Regions from separate parts of the Kosakonia sp. YIM B13571 genome, predicted to be linked through region 2. Evidence: predicted binding sites of a transcription regulator. Region 2 holds the regulator's gene; the other holds the start of a gene.
The links. Region 2 encodes LexA, which represses DNA repair genes until DNA is damaged. Its sites were predicted from a motif close to TNCTGTATGTACATACAGNA; they were not measured.
Positions count from the first base shown of each region.

Region 1: a site for LexA is predicted at 4,234-4,253, ahead of sbmC (DNA gyrase inhibitor SbmC). Genes of this name have one in related genera too.

Region 1 is NZ_JBHZPL010000003.1:204,520-212,705, reverse strand. Features, by position in the region: gene ACFX4O_RS09370 (cobyrinate a,c-diamide synthase) at 1-430, opposite strand, end outside; cobalamin riboswitch at 529-711, opposite strand; gene ACFX4O_RS09365 (L-threonine kinase) at 1,164-2,024, shown strand; gene ACFX4O_RS09360 (DUF496 family protein) at 2,056-2,391, opposite strand; gene ACFX4O_RS09355 (FUSC family protein) at 2,558-3,616, opposite strand; gene sbmC (DNA gyrase inhibitor SbmC) at 3,743-4,216, opposite strand; gene dacD (serine-type D-Ala-D-Ala carboxypeptidase DacD) at 4,338-5,498, opposite strand; gene sbcB (exodeoxyribonuclease I) at 5,709-7,133, shown strand; gene tsuB (thiosulfate utilization sulfurtransferase TsuB/YeeD) at 7,166-7,393, opposite strand; gene tsuA (thiosulfate utilization transporter TsuA/YeeE) at 7,409-8,186, opposite strand, start outside.
Region 2 is NZ_JBHZPL010000009.1:19,653-27,838, forward strand. Features, by position in the region: gene plsB (glycerol-3-phosphate 1-O-acyltransferase PlsB) at 1-783, opposite strand, end outside; gene ACFX4O_RS18345 (diacylglycerol kinase) at 914-1,282, shown strand; gene lexA (transcriptional repressor LexA) at 1,391-2,008, shown strand; gene dinF (MATE family efflux transporter DinF) at 2,090-3,424, shown strand; gene ACFX4O_RS18360 (CsbD family protein) at 3,603-3,812, shown strand; gene zur (zinc uptake transcriptional repressor Zur) at 4,095-4,610, opposite strand; gene traF (conjugal transfer protein TraF) at 4,894-6,210, shown strand; gene dusA (tRNA dihydrouridine(20/20a) synthase DusA) at 6,293-7,291, shown strand; gene pspG (envelope stress response protein PspG) at 7,441-7,683, shown strand; gene ACFX4O_RS18385 (quinone oxidoreductase) at 7,872-8,186, opposite strand, start outside.

The DNA.
Region 1 (8,186 bases), on a different contig from region 2:
GATCGAAGTGCTGAAAACCCATGACTGTTGCGGCAATGGAGGTCGACACCGCTTTGCCGTCAACGAGCAAAATCACCGCAACGCCAAGCTGTTTTGCCAGTGCGGCGCTGCTGCAATAATCAGGGTCGGTGCCGTAGCCGTCGTACAATCCCATCACGCCTTCAATAATGGCAACATCGTAGGCGGTAACATGCTCGCAAAAGAGCGCGTTGAGCGTTGGCTCTGGCAGCATAAAGCTGTCGAGATTGTGGGAGGCGACGCCGGAAACGGCGCTGTGCCAGGCGGTATCCAGGTAATCCGGCCCGACTTTGAACGGCTGAACACGTAAGCCGCGACGGTTAAAAACAGTAAGCAGCCCCAGCGTGACGGTGGTTTTACCACAGCCGCTACCGGTTCCGGCAAGGAGAAAGGCGCTGCGCCTGTCTGACATTCCTGATACCCCATCACGGGCGGAAAGCTGAAGTCAGGCGCGCGTTTGCCCGGTCTTACGACCGTACGCTTCTGAGCAACCCACTTCCCACCGAAGTTGTTGATAATGGCCCATCAGGTCGGTCTTCTGGCTTAGCGTCATCCTCACCCGTCCTTCCCGATCTGGCGATCAGTGGCGTTTTCGGGGTTGTCAGCATCACAGCAGCGGGGGCTGCGGGGGATTTTCGCCCCCTTCCCAGCCGCGCAAAAAGCGGCGGCAAAACCTGTTGGCTTATTGCGTCACGGCGCGAAAACCGTGTTCGCTTGTTCATGACATTTCCCAGAGGCAAACTGGATTGCCGCAGGGAAATAAAACTGATGCAGTTTATCGTCGCGTAAACACGAGTTTGTTGCGCTATAACAATGTATTGCTCACCCGCTTTTATCAACACCTGATTTATTCAGGTTTCGCGTCACGATTTTCAGTGTCGGAATTAACTCAACGCTGCATGAGTCATTCAAACACCTTCTAAGGCTGTAAACAAAATAGCGGTAGAACCTCTTCATAATCTGACGGAAAGATGTGTGTAATCACGCGCCTGCGGAAATCCTCAACTGGGAATGATAAAGACCATGTGCAGCGAGCAATGTCGAAATATCTTCGTGCTCGGGTGGAGACATGCCAACGTGGCGTTAATGCTGGCATTCGACGGGATGAAATGACACTATCCGTTTTATTTTTTAGGGGGATCACCGTGGCGCAGGCAGCATGTCCCGCATCCTGCGGCGAAATAATCCAGGGCTGGATACTCGGCGGCGAAAAGCTGGTCTCCTGCCCGGTGGCGTGGTACAGCCATGTGGAAGTCACCACCGGCACGCCACTGGCCAAAGAGCGCCCGCTCACCCGCGCGATGATCAAACTGTTGCTGGCGCACTGGCAACTTCCCGCGTCCCTCTCGTCAACGCTGCGTATCGACTGCCGCTCCACCATTCCAGTGGCGAAAGGCATGGCCAGCAGCACAGCCGATATTGCGGCGACAGCCGTAGCGGCTGCCCGACATCTTAATCAGCCGCTGGATGAAGAAACACTGGCTCAGCTCTGCGTGACGCTGGAGCCGACCGACAGCACGCTGTTTTCGGGCCTGACGCTGTTTGACCATAACACCGCAGCGACCCGCATTCCCTGTGGCGCACTTCCGCACAGCGAGGTTCTGCTGCTGGAGAGCCCGCTGACACTGACGACCGCAGATTATCACCGGATGACGCGCCAGCAGGCGCTGCTCGACAATGCGGGCACTCTGGACAGAGCATGGCAAACGCTACAACGCGCTTGCGCGAAAAATGATGCCGCACTGCTGGGCGAAGCCGCAACACTCAGCGCGATAGCCAGCCAGGCGCTATTGCAAAAACCGGCGTTCAATACCCTGCTCAATCTGGTGGAACGATTCGATTTGTACGGTCTGAACGTGGCGCATAGCGGGAGCGTGGTGGGTTTGTTTCTTGATTCAGCACGTCATGATGTGGAAGCGGTTTGCAGTTTTCTAGCGAAGAGGGAACTGGCGGTACACTGGCCAAAAAGCTATTTGTTGGAGATGGTGGCGGGCGGCGTGAAATAGGGGTGAGAGGCGAACCTCTCACCGCGAGGCATTATTCGGTTTTTGCTTCAACCGACTTCAGTTCGCCCATGGTTTTCAGCTTTTTGGAAATGTCACGACGTTCTTTCGACAGCTCGGCGTTTTTGATGATGTAATCATCTACGCGATCTTCGTAGTCGGTTTTCATGCTGGCGATAATGCCCTGAATGGCTTCAACGCTCATGCCTGGTTTGATGTAATCGCTGAGGTTATCCAGCAGCAGAACACGCTTCTGGTTATCACGGATCTTCTTCTCAACGTCCTGAATTTCACGCTGCAACTTATTCTTGCGGCGGAACAGACGCACAAACTCCAGAACATCCTGGAACGAAGGCTTGGTTGTTTCCATTTTTACACCCCTGATAATGTGAGATTCGGATTCGTTAACGCAACAAGCTTAGAGGCAAACCTACCCAAAGCGGTTGCATATGACAATAATTTTTCCTTTTCTCTATCATAACCACAAATCCAGCTGAATCGAAACAACCAGACTGTGTCCGGCGGCTATCTGCCGCTTATTTGCGCAATGCCCGGCAAATCAAATGCGATAACAATTCCAGTTGACGCGCCAATTCCAGGCTTAACCAGACATAACCATGAATAGACGTTTCGGCCAGCGCATCTCCTTGATGTTCGCGGCTTAACTGGCGTAACTCGGTGACAATCTCATTGAGCTTTTCCGTGTTTGCCAGAATCGGCTGCGGGTTGCCTTCATACAACGCGTGGGCAATGGTCAGCAACGTCTGCTGCGTCATCTGCTGCGTTTCACGCAGAGTATTGGCATTGATCATGACAAAATGGCTGGCGCGCGAGCTCCAGTGGGCGTTAATTTGCAACTCCAGCATGCACACCAAATTACGGCTGACGGTCTGGATAGCTTCAAAAATCGCTTTCTGGATATGGGTCTCTTTACTGGCTGGCGTGATTAAGCCGCGCATTTTTACCACGTCATTGAGAATTTTTTGCAGGTGTTTTTCCAGACGCGGCCGCTCCACCAGGTTGCGTGATAAACCCGCCTGATAGACCCGGTTAAACGCCGTGACGTAATTCGCCATCTGAATGCGCCAGTGCAAAAAAGCCCGCTGCGGCCAGATGCCGGTGAACAGCATCGCCAACAACGAACCAATAATCACATCGCCGCTGCGCCACAATGCGGTATGCATATCCCCGGTCGGCGCGCCGACCACCACCGAGAGCGTCACGCCGATAATCAGCGCCTGATAAGGCTTTTTACCGAGCGCCAGCCAGCCGCATATAAACATCGCAACGGCACACCACACCAGCATCACCGGCAAAGAAATCAGTTCCAGCCTTAATGCCACCAGCCCCAGTGCAGCGCCGAAGATAGTTCCGCCGATGCGCTCAAACGCGCGCGGTACAACGTTACCCCAAAAGGAAATTGGCCCCATCAGCACCACCAGCGTGATTAATGGCCAGGTACCTTCCGGCACATCCAGCAGGCGGATCAGCAGGAAAGTCAGCACAAAAGCCAATGCAATGCGCACGCCATGTACGACGTGATAATGGCGGTAAAGACGGATTTCAAAAAGGCTGAGTGATTTATCGCGACGCACGCCCGTTCTCCGGGTTAGAAATAAAAAGAGGCGCAATTGTAGGATTTTTCAGTGGCAGATATCACCTTTTTAAACAAAAAAGAGACGCCAGCTTGATCCTGACGTCCCTTTGCGCGCGTTTACTGCTTACAGCACTTTCGGCTCTACCGGAATATACATCTCGATTTCCCAGTAACCGTCGCGCTGACCGTCGTTGCGATAGACTTCGAAACAGGGTCCGGCCGAAATTTGTAATGCCTGATCGGTGAGCAACTCATCGAAAAAAAGATCCCAGCTGGCTGCAAACTCTTCGTTGTAAACCCGTGCCTGCGCCACCGCGTACTGGCCACCCGGAACCTCTGTGGTCATCACCCCTTCGCTGTTGGCTGGCACCTGAAACGCATCGTCAACGGTGATCGCCACATCCGCCCGCAATTTTTCTGCGGGTACTTCATCCGGGTTGTCGTAATAAACACAAATCCACTCCAACGGCTGGATCTGCTTGTTATCAACCCACATCGACAGCTGCGCAAATCCCTGTTTAACTTTCTCGTCCCACGGCCCGACCAGATGAAACCCGGCAATACGGCGTTTTTCACACTGCTTGACTGTGTAGCTCATACTAACTCCCTTAGTGTTACTGTTCGAACATACAGTATAACTGGCAGGCCTGCGCCTGCCATCTGCAACAACTCAATTATGAGAGCAAGCTCGCATGCCTTCCAGCCAACGCTTGACGGTGTCAGCTTTTATGATGGAGGTAATCGCTCAAACGCGAGAACCAACCGCCTTTGCCAACGCTATCCAGCGTAACCAATGGCCAATGGGCTATCACTTTATCGCGGTCAAAAAGCTGGATTTCACCCACGCGCTGATGCGCGGCAAGCGGGGCATCCAGCTCTTTGTTGTCCAGCACATATTTAGCTTTCACATTTTGCAGTTCCGCTTTGGGCAGCACCAGCCAGTAATCCTGATCGGTGCCGACATCAACCTGTTCTTTATCACCGTACCACACCCGTTCACTGCCCACTTTCTTACCATTACGCAGAATTTCCACGGTGTTAAAATTCTGCTGACCCCAGTGCAGCAGCTTACGCGCCTGGTCTTCACGCCCTTTCGGGCTGTCTGCGCCCATGACCACCGCAATCAAACGCCGCTCTCCGTCCACGCTTGAGGCGATCAGGTTAAAGCCCGCGCCAGACGTGTGACCGGTTTTCAGCCCATCAACGTTCAGCGTCTTATCCCATAACAAACCGTTGCGGTTTTGCTGGGTAATGCCGTTCCACGTCAGGCTTTTTTCACTGTACATATGATAGAAATCCGGCTCGCCATGAATGATGGCGCGGGAGAGTACCGCCAGATCATACGCAGAGCTGTGCTGGCCTGGCGCATCCAGCCCGTGTACGGTTTCAAAATGGGTATCGCGCAGATTCAGCTTCTGGACGTAATCATTCATCATAGTGACAAATTGCGGTTGCCCGCCCGCCACGTGATCCGCCAGCGCCACGCAGGCATCGTTACCGGAATCAACAATCAAACCACGGCTCAAGTCGCGCACCGTCAGGCGATCGCCCGGTTTAAGAAACATCAATGAAGAACCATCGAACACCGGGTTTCCTTTTGCCCAGGCGTCTTTTCCGACGGTGACGACATCATCAGCGCTGATGCGGTGGCTATCAATAGCGCGGTCAACCACGTAGCCGGTCATCAGTTTGGTCAGGCTCGCCGGGTTACGTTGCTGATGTTCATTGCCCGCTGTTAAGATTTGCCCGGTGGTGTAGTCCATCAATACCCAGGAGCCAGCCTGAATTGCCGGGGGCTGAGGGGCAAAAGGTAAGTCGTCGGCGTAAGCGTGGTTAACGCATACCGCCAGCAAAGAAGCAGCAAACAAACGGCGTTTCAATGAAATATCCTCAGTAGCATCTGAAATCGTCGTTCTTTTTACGGAACTTCGTGTGTCGTTACCTGGTTAAATTGCAAAAAAGTGTGACACAGATCGATTTTAAGCACCTGTTTTTGCGAAGGTCTGCGGAAGAATGACCGGTTTTCCTTCGGCACACGCGCCGGGATGGTTTACCATAGTGGGCATATTTACTGACAGGATGAGCATCTGGTGTCTGATTCCGCCGCAACGCCCACTTTTCTCTTTCACGATTATGAAACTTTCGGTACCAGCCCGGCGCTGGATCGCCCGGCGCAGTTCGCCGCGATTCGCACCGACGCGAATTTCAACATTATTGGCGAACCGGAAGTCTTCTATTGCAAACCGGCAGACGACTATCTGCCGCAGCCGGAAGCGGTGCTAATAACCGGCATTACGCCGCAAATAGCGCGCGCCAAAGGCGAGAACGAAGCGGCTTTCGCTAAACGTATTCACGATCTGTTCACCGTGCCGAACACCTGTGTGCTCGGTTACAACAATGTGCGTTTTGATGACGAAGTGACGCGCAATATTTTCTACCGCAACTTCTACGATCCTTATGCCTGGAGCTGGCAAAACCATAATTCACGCTGGGATCTGCTGGACGTCATGCGCGCCTGCTACGCCCTGCGCCCGGACGGGATTAACTGGCCGGAAAACGAGGATGGTCTGCCCAGTTTTCGTCTTGAACATCTGACTAAAGCCAACGGTATCGAACATGCGAACGCCCACGATGCAATGGCAGACGTTTACGCCACTATCGCCATGGCGCAACTGGTAAAAGCGAAACAGCCGAAGCTGTTCGACTATCTGTTCAGCCATCGCCATAAGCAGAAGCTGGCGACGCTGATTGATGTGCCACAAATGAAACCGCTGGTGCATGTCTCCGGGATGTTTGGTGCCTGGCGCGGCAACACCAGTTGGGTGGCGCCTCTGGCCTGGCATCCGGAAAACCGCAACGCGGTGATTATGGTGGATCTGGCCGGTGACATGTCGCCGCTGCTGGAACTGGACACCGATGCGCTGCGCGAACGGCTGTATACGCCGAAAGTGGAACTGGGTGAAAGAGCGGCGGTTCCGGTCAAGCTGGTGCATCTGAATAAGTGCCCGATCCTGGCGCAGGCTAACACGCTGCGCCCGCAAGACGCAGAGCGGCTGGGCATTAACCTTCAGCAGTGTCTGGATAATTTGCAAATCCTGCGCGATAACCCGCAGGTGCGCGAGAAAGTGTTGGCGATTTTCGCCGAGGCGGAACCGTTTGTTCCTTCAGATAACGTAGATGCACAAATCTACAACGGCTTTTTCAGCGATGCTGACCGCGCTGCGATGAAGATTTTGCTGGAAACCGAGCCGCGTAACCTGCCCGCACTGGACATCACCTTTGCCGATGCGCGTATTGAAAAATTGCTGTTTAACTACCGGGCACGTAACTTCCCCGGCACGCTGGATGAGCATGAACAGCAGCGCTGGCTTACCCATCGCCGCGACGTCTTAACCCCGGAGTTTTTGCAACACTACGCCGAAGCGCTGCAGGCGCTGTTCCAGCAATATGAAGGTGACAGTGAAAAGCAGTCGCTGTTAAAAGCGCTGTGGCAGTACGCCGAAGAGATTGTCTGAGAGTGCCCTCCCGGTAACGGGAGGGCATCGGCTTACGCCTTCTGCACGGTAATACGCCAGGCGGCGTCGCCAACCTGTTGGTAATCCGTAATGGTGTGGCCCTCTTCCGCCGCCCATTGTGGGATAGCTTCGGTCGCCTGGGTGCAGTCGAACGCAATAATCAGTTCATCGCCACGGGCCATCTCCGCCAGCGCCGCTTTTGCTTCTATCAGAGGAAACGGGCAAACCTGCGTTACCACGTCCAGTTTTTTTACAGCCATAACAGCTCCTGTAAGTTAAGCCGCAGCCGCCGCCAGTTTCGCTTTGCGCTGCGGACGGACATATAAAAACCATGACGCGGTCCATACGCCAAGGATCATAAACACCAGCCCGACCCAGCCCTGCCAGGTCATCATCGCGGTCATCACCAGACCATTACCAATCGAACAGCCGCCAGCCATACTGGCTCCCACGCCCATCAGCAGGCCACCAAACCCGCTGCGCAACGTGGTTTGCGCATCCGCCGCGCGTACGCGAAACTCGCGGCTGGCTTTCGCGGCGATAAACGAACCCAGAAAAATGCCCAGCACCAGGAAGACGCCCCAGTTGAGGAACTTACTCTGCCCTGTGACCAGGAACTGTAAGATGTTGGCGGTCGGCGAGGTAATGCCTAAGCCAAACATACGACCGGTGGCTTCACTAAGTGGCCAGGCAAGCAGCGCAATAAGACCAATCAGTACCGCAGTGACAAAGGGATGCCAGCGCTTTTCAAACAGCAGGTGCGCAAGCCCGGTACGACGCGGCGGTAATGAAGCAATCTTCAGCTTCGGCTTACGCAGCTCTCTGGTGACCGCCCACAGCGTGACGACAAGCAACAGAGCGATTAAGGGCCAGACGGAAACACCGAAGGTTTCGGCAATCGAGTTATGTTCCGTGCTGTAGGTTTTTAGCAGCCCATTAATGCCGTCGGCATGCGGAGAGCGCATTACCGCGCTCATCACCATATAGGTAAACAGTGCAATCCAGCTCCCTATCAACCCTTCACCCGCACGATACCAGGTGCCTGTGGCGCAA
Region 2 (8,186 bases):
GTAGGAGAAGTTCGCGGCGATCTCTTCCATCAGCGCGATGGCGTTTTGCTGCGCCTTATCATGGGAGATTTTTTTGCTGCGCGCTTCATCTTCAACGGCGCGGGCAATCGCCTTGGACGAGAGCAATTTGTTAAACAAATCCTGACGGGCCGGCAGGCGTGGACCTACTGCGGCCAGACGCTGGCGGGCAAAGTGCATACGCGCCACGCGCGCCAATTTCTGCGCGATAATTTTATCGGTACCGTGTTCGGTCGCCATACGACGCAGCGAAACCGGCGGTGAAAAACGCACAAAGCTGTCGCGGCCAAGCCAGGAAACAGCAAAGAATTTCTGGATGCCGTTCAGCATACGCAGCGGCGGGTTAATTTCGCCTTTTTCACGCCCCGGTGAACGACCAAACATCACCGATACCGGCACCATTTGCACATCCAAATCAGGATGGCTGCGGTGTAAATCCAGGTAGTCGTGGAACAGCTTGATCGACTCTTCTTTTGGCGCGTAATAAGTGAACACGCGCGGGCCGCCGTGGATAAACACGAAACGCGGCAGCAAAGCGCCGTCGATTTCCAGCGGTTCCATGGGATCGGGCAGCTCATGTGCCAGACACTGCGCGCGTAGAGTCAGTAAATCTGCCTTTGAGTTATAAGGCAGCACGTACATGATGGGACGTGACGTATCGAGACCCAGCTCCTGTGCAGGTTCTGCGGGGATCGATTTACTTTTTACCAGTACGCTTAATGGTAAATTCAGTAACTTGTAGTAAATTCGTGGCCAGCCGGACATAAAGGATGTAAAGCCTCTGGTTAATAGTGCCATTGCGCCGCAAGAATATCAGAAAGCACACATAATTTCTGTTGTACCGCTGCGCGCTTGCTGAGACATTGACGCCAATTTAATAAAAAGGTTCTTTTAAATGGCTAATAATACCACCGGTTTCACCCGGATCATTAAAGCCGCTGGATATTCCTGGAAAGGCGTTCGCGCCGCCTGGATCAATGAAGCGGCATTTCGTCAGGAAGCCGTTGCGGTTACCCTGGCAATTATAATCGCTTGCTGGCTCGATATTGACACAATGACGCGCGTACTGCTGATTGGTTCTGTGACGCTGGTGATGATTGTCGAAATTCTGAACAGCGCCATCGAGGCCGTGGTCGATCGTATTGGCTCTGAATTCCATGAACTTTCCGGGCGAGCAAAGGATATGGGCTCAGCGGCGGTGCTGATGTCTATCCTGTTGGCGATGTTTACCTGGATCGCATTACTCTGGTCGCATTTTCGATAACGCTTCCAGAATTCAATAACGTTCTGGTTTTTTGCTTAAATTTGGTTCCAAAATCGCCTTTAGCTGTATATACTCACAGCATAACTGTATATACACCCAGGGGGCGGGATGAAAGCATTAACGGCCAGGCAGCAAGAGGTGTTCGATCTTATTCGCGATCGCATCACTCAAACCGGTATGCCACCAACGCGTGCGGAAATCGCACAGCAATTGGGGTTCCGTTCCCCAAATGCGGCGGAAGAACACCTCAAAGCGCTGGCGCGCAAAGGGGTTATCGAAATCGTATCTGGCGCATCGCGTGGTCTTCGCCTGCTGCTTGAAGAAGAAGAGGACGATATCGGCTTACCGCTGATTGGTCGCGTCGCGGCGGGTGAGCCTCTGCTGGCGCAGCAGCATATCGAAGGCCATTACCAGGTCGATCCGAGCCTCTTTAAACCCCATGCGGATTTCCTGCTGCGCGTGAGCGGCATGTCGATGCGTGACATTGGCATTATGGACGGCGATCTGCTGGCGGTGCACAAAACGCAAGATGTGCGTAACGGCCAGGTCGTTGTTGCGCGTATTGAAGACGAAGTCACGGTCAAACGTTTGAAAAAGCAGGGCAACACCGTTGAACTGCTGCCGGAAAACAGTGAGTTTTCCCCGATCGTCGTCGATCTGCGCGATCAAAACTTTACCATCGAAGGGCTTGCGGTCGGTGTCATTCGTAATGGCGCGTGGTTGTAACGCACATTCGCTCTGCTGCGGAGCTGATTCAGGTTCCGCAGCGATCTCCTCTTTTCCCTCAATAACATTCACATTCATACCATGCCACTGCTAACCACATCCGACAAAGCGCTCTGGCGGCTTGCACTGCCGATGATCTTCTCGAATATCACTGTCCCGTTGCTGGGGCTAGTGGATACGGCGGTAGTGGGGCATCTGGACAGCCCGGTTTACCTGGGCGGTGTGGCGATTGGCGCAACGGCAACCAGTTTCCTCTTTATGTTGCTGCTCTTTTTGCGCATGAGCACCACCGGGCTAACAGCTCAGGCGTTCGGCGCGAAGAATGCGCCCGCGCTGGCGCGTGCGTTAGTCCAGCCTTTGCTGCTGGCGCTGGGCGCTGGTGTACTGATTGCTGTGTTGCGCACGCCGATTATCGGCGTGGCGCTGCATATCACCGGCGGTAGCGAGGCGGTGCTGGAACAGGCGCAGCGGTTCCTGGATATTCGCTGGTTGAGCGCACCCGCTTCGCTGGGCAACCTGGTATTGCTCGGTTGGTTGCTCGGCGTGCAGTATGCGCGCGCACCGGTGATCTTGCTGGTGGTGGGGAACCTGCTCAACATCGTGCTCGATCTGTGGTTGGTCATGGGGCTGCATATGAATGTGCAAGGTGCAGCGCTTGCCACGGTGATAGCGGAATACGTCACTTTCGTCATTGGCTTGTGGATGGTGCGACACGTACTGGTGATGCGCGGTATTCCATTGCTGACGTTGAAAAATGCATGGCGCGGCGGCGTACGGCGTTTGCTGGCGCTGAACCGCGATATCATGTTGCGTTCGTTGCTGCTGCAACTCTGCTTTGGTTCGATAACGGTGTTTGGTGCCCGCCTCGGTGATGAGACGGTGGCAGCAAACGCGGTGCTGATGATGTTTTTAACCTTTACCGCTTATGCGCTGGATGGTTTCGCGTATGCGGTTGAAGCCCACTCCGGGCAGGCTTACGGCGCCAGAGACGGCCGTCAATTGATGCATATCTGGCGGGCTGCTTGCCGGCAGGCCGGTCTGGTGGCGCTGTTCTTTGCCGTTGTGTATGCGCTGGCGGGTCAGCAAATTATCGCGTTGTTAACGTCGCTACCCGCCCTGCAACAGCTTGCCGGGCATTATCTAATTTGGCAGGTTATGTTACCGCTAGTGGGGGTGTGGTGTTATCTGCTGGACGGTATGTTTGTCGGTGCGACGCGCGCGGCCGAAATGCGTAACAGTATGGCAGTGGCGGCGGCGGGGTTTGCCGTTACGCTACTCACCGTGCCTGTTTTGGGTAATCACGGTTTGTGGTTGTCGCTTGCTGTGTTTCTTGCTCTGCGTGGGCTGACGCTGACGCTAGTATGGCGTCGCCACTGGCGTGACAACAGTTGGTTTGCTGCGAGTGATCCTTCCTGATAGCACTTTATCCCTGCTTTAGCGCTCTGCTTTTCTTGTCTCGTTTACGCTGCTTTTATCTTATTAGATGGTTAAAGATTCCGAATAAAATCCATAATGCCGAATCCCTGACTACAATAATCAATACGTTCAGCACGGCGAGAACGTCTATTTTTAACCGAACGATAAGGAGTCCATGATGAATAAAGACGAAGTCGGCGGTAACTGGAAGCAGTTTAAAGGCACTGTGAAAGAGAAATGGGGCAAACTCACCGATGACGATATGACGATCATTGAAGGTAAACGTGATCAGTTGGTGGGTAAAATCCAGGAACGTTACGGTTACGCGAAAGATCAGGCGGAAAAAGAAGTGACGGACTGGGAAACGCGTAATGATTACCGTTGGTAGCCAGCACATCCCCTCATATATGTTAACTCTCTGAAGGCTACCCTGCCCGAAGGTACAAGGATGTACCACCCCCCTTCAAATTTCACATTCATCAGCACGAACGGCCTCCACTCGGCATACAAGCTTCCACACTTTACGCTCTAGGCCACATCTCTCTATCGCGTTTTATCAACGGTTGACCGACGCAGGTTCCCCCGACATTTGCTCGCTTGCCGCCTTTAGAATGCGAAATTTTTCGCGAAATGTTGTGTGTAATGAATAGCCAATAAAAGAGGTGATAAGTTAGCGCGGTTTTTTCTTTACCTGGACGCTATGGTCATGCTGGCAGTGATCGTGATGTCGGCAGGCTTCCACTTCCACGCAGGCCGCACATAAGCCATGTGCTTCAATCACATTATGCCGCAGGGCAAAACCCATTTTCGCCGCCAGCGCATGCATAATATCTTCTACCCCTTCGGCCTGTTCTTCTTTCACTGAACCACAGCGATCACAAATAAACATCGCAGAAGTGTGCGTCGGCTGGTCAAAAAGGTGGCACAGCACATAGCTGTTAGTGGACTCAACCTTGTGGACAAAGCCTTGCTCCAGCAGGAAATCAAGCGCGCGATAAACCGTCGGCGGTTTTGCTTGCGGCTCGCTTTCACGCAGCAGATCGAGCAGATCATAAGCACTTATCGCGCTTTGTTGCAGGCTTAGTAATCGCAACACTTCAAGGCGCTGGGGAGTCAGGCGCACATTGCGCTGCGCGCACAGCTTTTCAGCCTGCACTAACATCTCTTGCGAAGTGGTCTTATCCATTGGCGCTCTCTGGTCGATGAGAATAGAAACCCACACTTTACCATGTCCTGCCGGAAACGCCGAGATCGCCGCCCGTAAACTCCTTTCCACACTTTCCTTCCCGAAATGAATATCCTCTTCTATAAATATTGAGAGTTTCCTCAATAACTATAGTGTTCGTATATATCCTGTACGTTCACCTGATTTAGCTTCTTTTTTGGTCGTTGTTCGCAGCAATAGTGAATTCCTGTTTGTTTTAAAATAAACAGGCTTAAAAAACTCATCTGGCTACGAGACACATATTGTGAATAAAAAATGTAAACTTTCAGCGGTCGCTATCGCTGTCTCCTTCTTTGCGGCAAATCAAGCCGGGGCAGCCAATACCTGGGCAGAAGCACGTAACGATGCAATGGGAGGAACGGGTGTTGCATCGGCAAATTATGGTAGTGGAGCACTCATAAACCCGGCGCTGCTGGCGAAAGCCAAGCCGGAAGATAACGTCACAGTTATCCTGCCGAGCATTCAGGCGCAAATTACCGACAAAGATAACCTTCGCGATGAAATTGATAACATCAATGACAAAATTGATGGTTACAAGAACGTGGTCGATAACCTGACCGCCGCGCAGATCATTGCCAACCCGATTGGCACAGTAAATCAGTTCCAGAGTGCGGCAAAAGACCTGGCTGACGAACTGGTGTTTCTGAAAGGCAAAACCGCGCAGGCTAAAGCTGCCGCTGGCCTTGCGGTCAGTATTCCGAACGATGTGCTCTCGCTGGCTTTTGTCACCAAAGCGTATGCGCACGCCCGCGTAAGCTCGAATATTGATCAGCAAGATATCGATTACCTGCGCAGCATCCAGAACAGTACCACGGTGGCTGCCGGTGAAGCGCTGGGAGCGGTGCTCTCGCCAAACGGTAGCGAAGAGATCACCAAAAACCTCAACTCCACCGCAGCGGGCCGTGCGGCAATCGTCTCCGACTTTGGTATCGCTATGGCGCGCCAGTTTGAAGTCGCTGGCGTGCCTCTATCCCTTGGTGTGACGCCGAAACTGCAAAAAACGTGGGTCTACAACTACACTGCCTCTATTTATGACTACAAAAGCAGTGACTTGAGAGACAGCCGTTATCGTACTGATGACACTGGCTTTAACATCGATGTTGGTGCTGCGGCGGACTTTGGTGAAAACATCACTGTTGGCTTAACCGGCACCAACCTTATCTCCCGTGATATCGATACTCAGGATATTCGTATTCGCAATGGTAGAACCGGTGACGTCACCAATTACAAAGACACCTACCAGATTAGCCCGGTGGTGACCGCTGGTGCGGCCTGGCACAACGATCTGGTGACATTAAGCGCCGACGGGGATTTAACTGAAACCAAAGGCTTTAAGAGCGAGAAAAACTCCCAATATGTGGGCGTTGGTGCGGAAGTTCGCCCGCTTAGCTGGCTGGCGGTACGTGCCGGTTACCGCGCGGATGTGAAAGGCGATGATAAAAACGTCTTCACGGGCGGTGTCGGTTTTGCACCGTTTAACCGCGTCCATGTCGATTTGATGGGGCTGGTCGGTGAAGATGAAACCTGGGGTGCTGGCGCGCAGTTGAGCGTCACCTTCTAAGGTTTAGCCGGAGGCGCTGCGCCTCCGGTTTTCCCTGTGCTATAGTAGCGCCCCTTTTTCATTCGATGCTTAAATATTCGCCATGCTGCCACACAATCAGTCCGCTACTTTTCCTGCCCATCGTTTCTCCATTGCGCCGATGCTCGACTGGACGGACAGACATTGCCGCTACTTCTTGCGCCTGCTGTCGCGCCAGACGTTGCTCTACACCGAAATGGTCACCACCGGTGCCATCATTCATGGTAAGGGCGATTACCTGGCGTACAGCGACGAGGAACATCCGGTAGCGTTGCAGCTCGGCGGTAGCGATCCAGCGCAGCTTGCCCATTGTGCGAAGCTGGCTGAAGCGCGTGGTTATGATGAAATTAACCTCAATGTCGGGTGCCCGTCCGATCGTGTGCAGAATGGTCGTTTCGGCGCGTGCCTGATGGGCGAAGCGCAACTGGTGGCAGACTGCATCAAAGCGATGCGTGATGTGGTGTCGATTCCAGTCACTGTCAAAACGCGTATTGGCATTGACGATCAGGACAGCTACGAATTTCTCTGCGACTTTATTGGCACCGTGGCCGGAAAAGGCGAGTGCGAAAGCTTTATCATCCATGCGCGCAAAGCGTGGCTTTCGGGGTTAAGCCCGAAAGAGAACCGGGAAATCCCGCCGCTGGACTACCCGCGCGTTTATCAGTTGAAGCGTGATTTTCCGCATCTGACAATGGCGATTAACGGCGGTATCAAATCGCTGGAAGAAGCCAAAGCGCATCTGCAACATATGGATGGCGTGATGGTCGGTCGCGAAGCGTATCAGAACCCTGGTATTTTGGCGTCTGTCGACCGCGAGATCTTTGGTGCAGACGTAGCAGATGCCGATCCGGTCGCCGTGGTGCGCGCCATGTATCCCTACATCGAGCGCGAGCTGAGTCAGGGCGCGTATCTCGGGCATATTACTCGCCATATGCTGGGGCTGTTTCAGGGCATTCCCGGCGCGCGCCAGTGGCGTCGTTATCTGAGTGAAAATGCGCATAAAGCCGGTGCGGATATCGCGGTAGTGGAACACGCGCTCAACCTGGTGGCGTCAAAGCGTTAAAATTTCACCAAAAGGTAGTCAAATTCACTAAGCTCCGCCCTCTGTCACGGAGCTTTTTTATTGATAAATAAGTCAATTTTTCCTGGCATGGTTCTTGTAGGCATGGTTCTTGTAATAGCAACGAGAGTTACCTCTTTGGGAGATCCATCATGCTGGAATTACTGTTTATCGTGGGCTTTTTTATCATGTTGCTGGTGACCGGCGTTTCGCTGCTGGGCATTATCGCTGCGCTGCTGGTGGCAACGGCTGTTATGTTTCTCGGCGGCCTTTTCGCGTTGATGATCAAGCTATTGCCATGGCTGCTGCTGGCTGTCGCCGTTGTCTGGGTTATCCGTGCCGTGAAAGCACCGAAGGTCCCACGTTATCAACGCAATAACCGTTGGCGTTACTAAAGTATTGCGTGGTTCGTCACATACCGAAGACTTTTCCCGGAACATTGCTTAGAACCGAATAGGATTTACTTATTAAATCTGTCACTATCGCGACGTTAACGAATTCATCGTGCTGTACCCTACAATGCAGCCGAACAAAAAAAGAAAGGGCTTCCCACGGGAAGCCCTAATTCTTTCAGGTATTTAGCTTAAGGGATCAACAGGCTTGAGCCCTGCGTCGCCCGGCTTTCCAGCGCTTCATGCGCCTGTTGCGCATCTTTCAGCGCGAACTTCTGGCTGTCGGCCACATCCACTTTGATAACCCCGCTGGCAATCAGCGAAAACAGCTCATTACTGGCTTCCTGCAGCTCTTCCCGGTTGGTGACATAGCCATTGAGGGAAGGGCGCGTGGCGTAGAGCGAGCCTTTCTGGTTAAGAATACCCAGATTAACGCCTGTCACCGGGCCGGAAGAGTTGCCAAAGCTTACCATCAGCCCGCGACGGCGCAGGCAATCAAGCGAGGT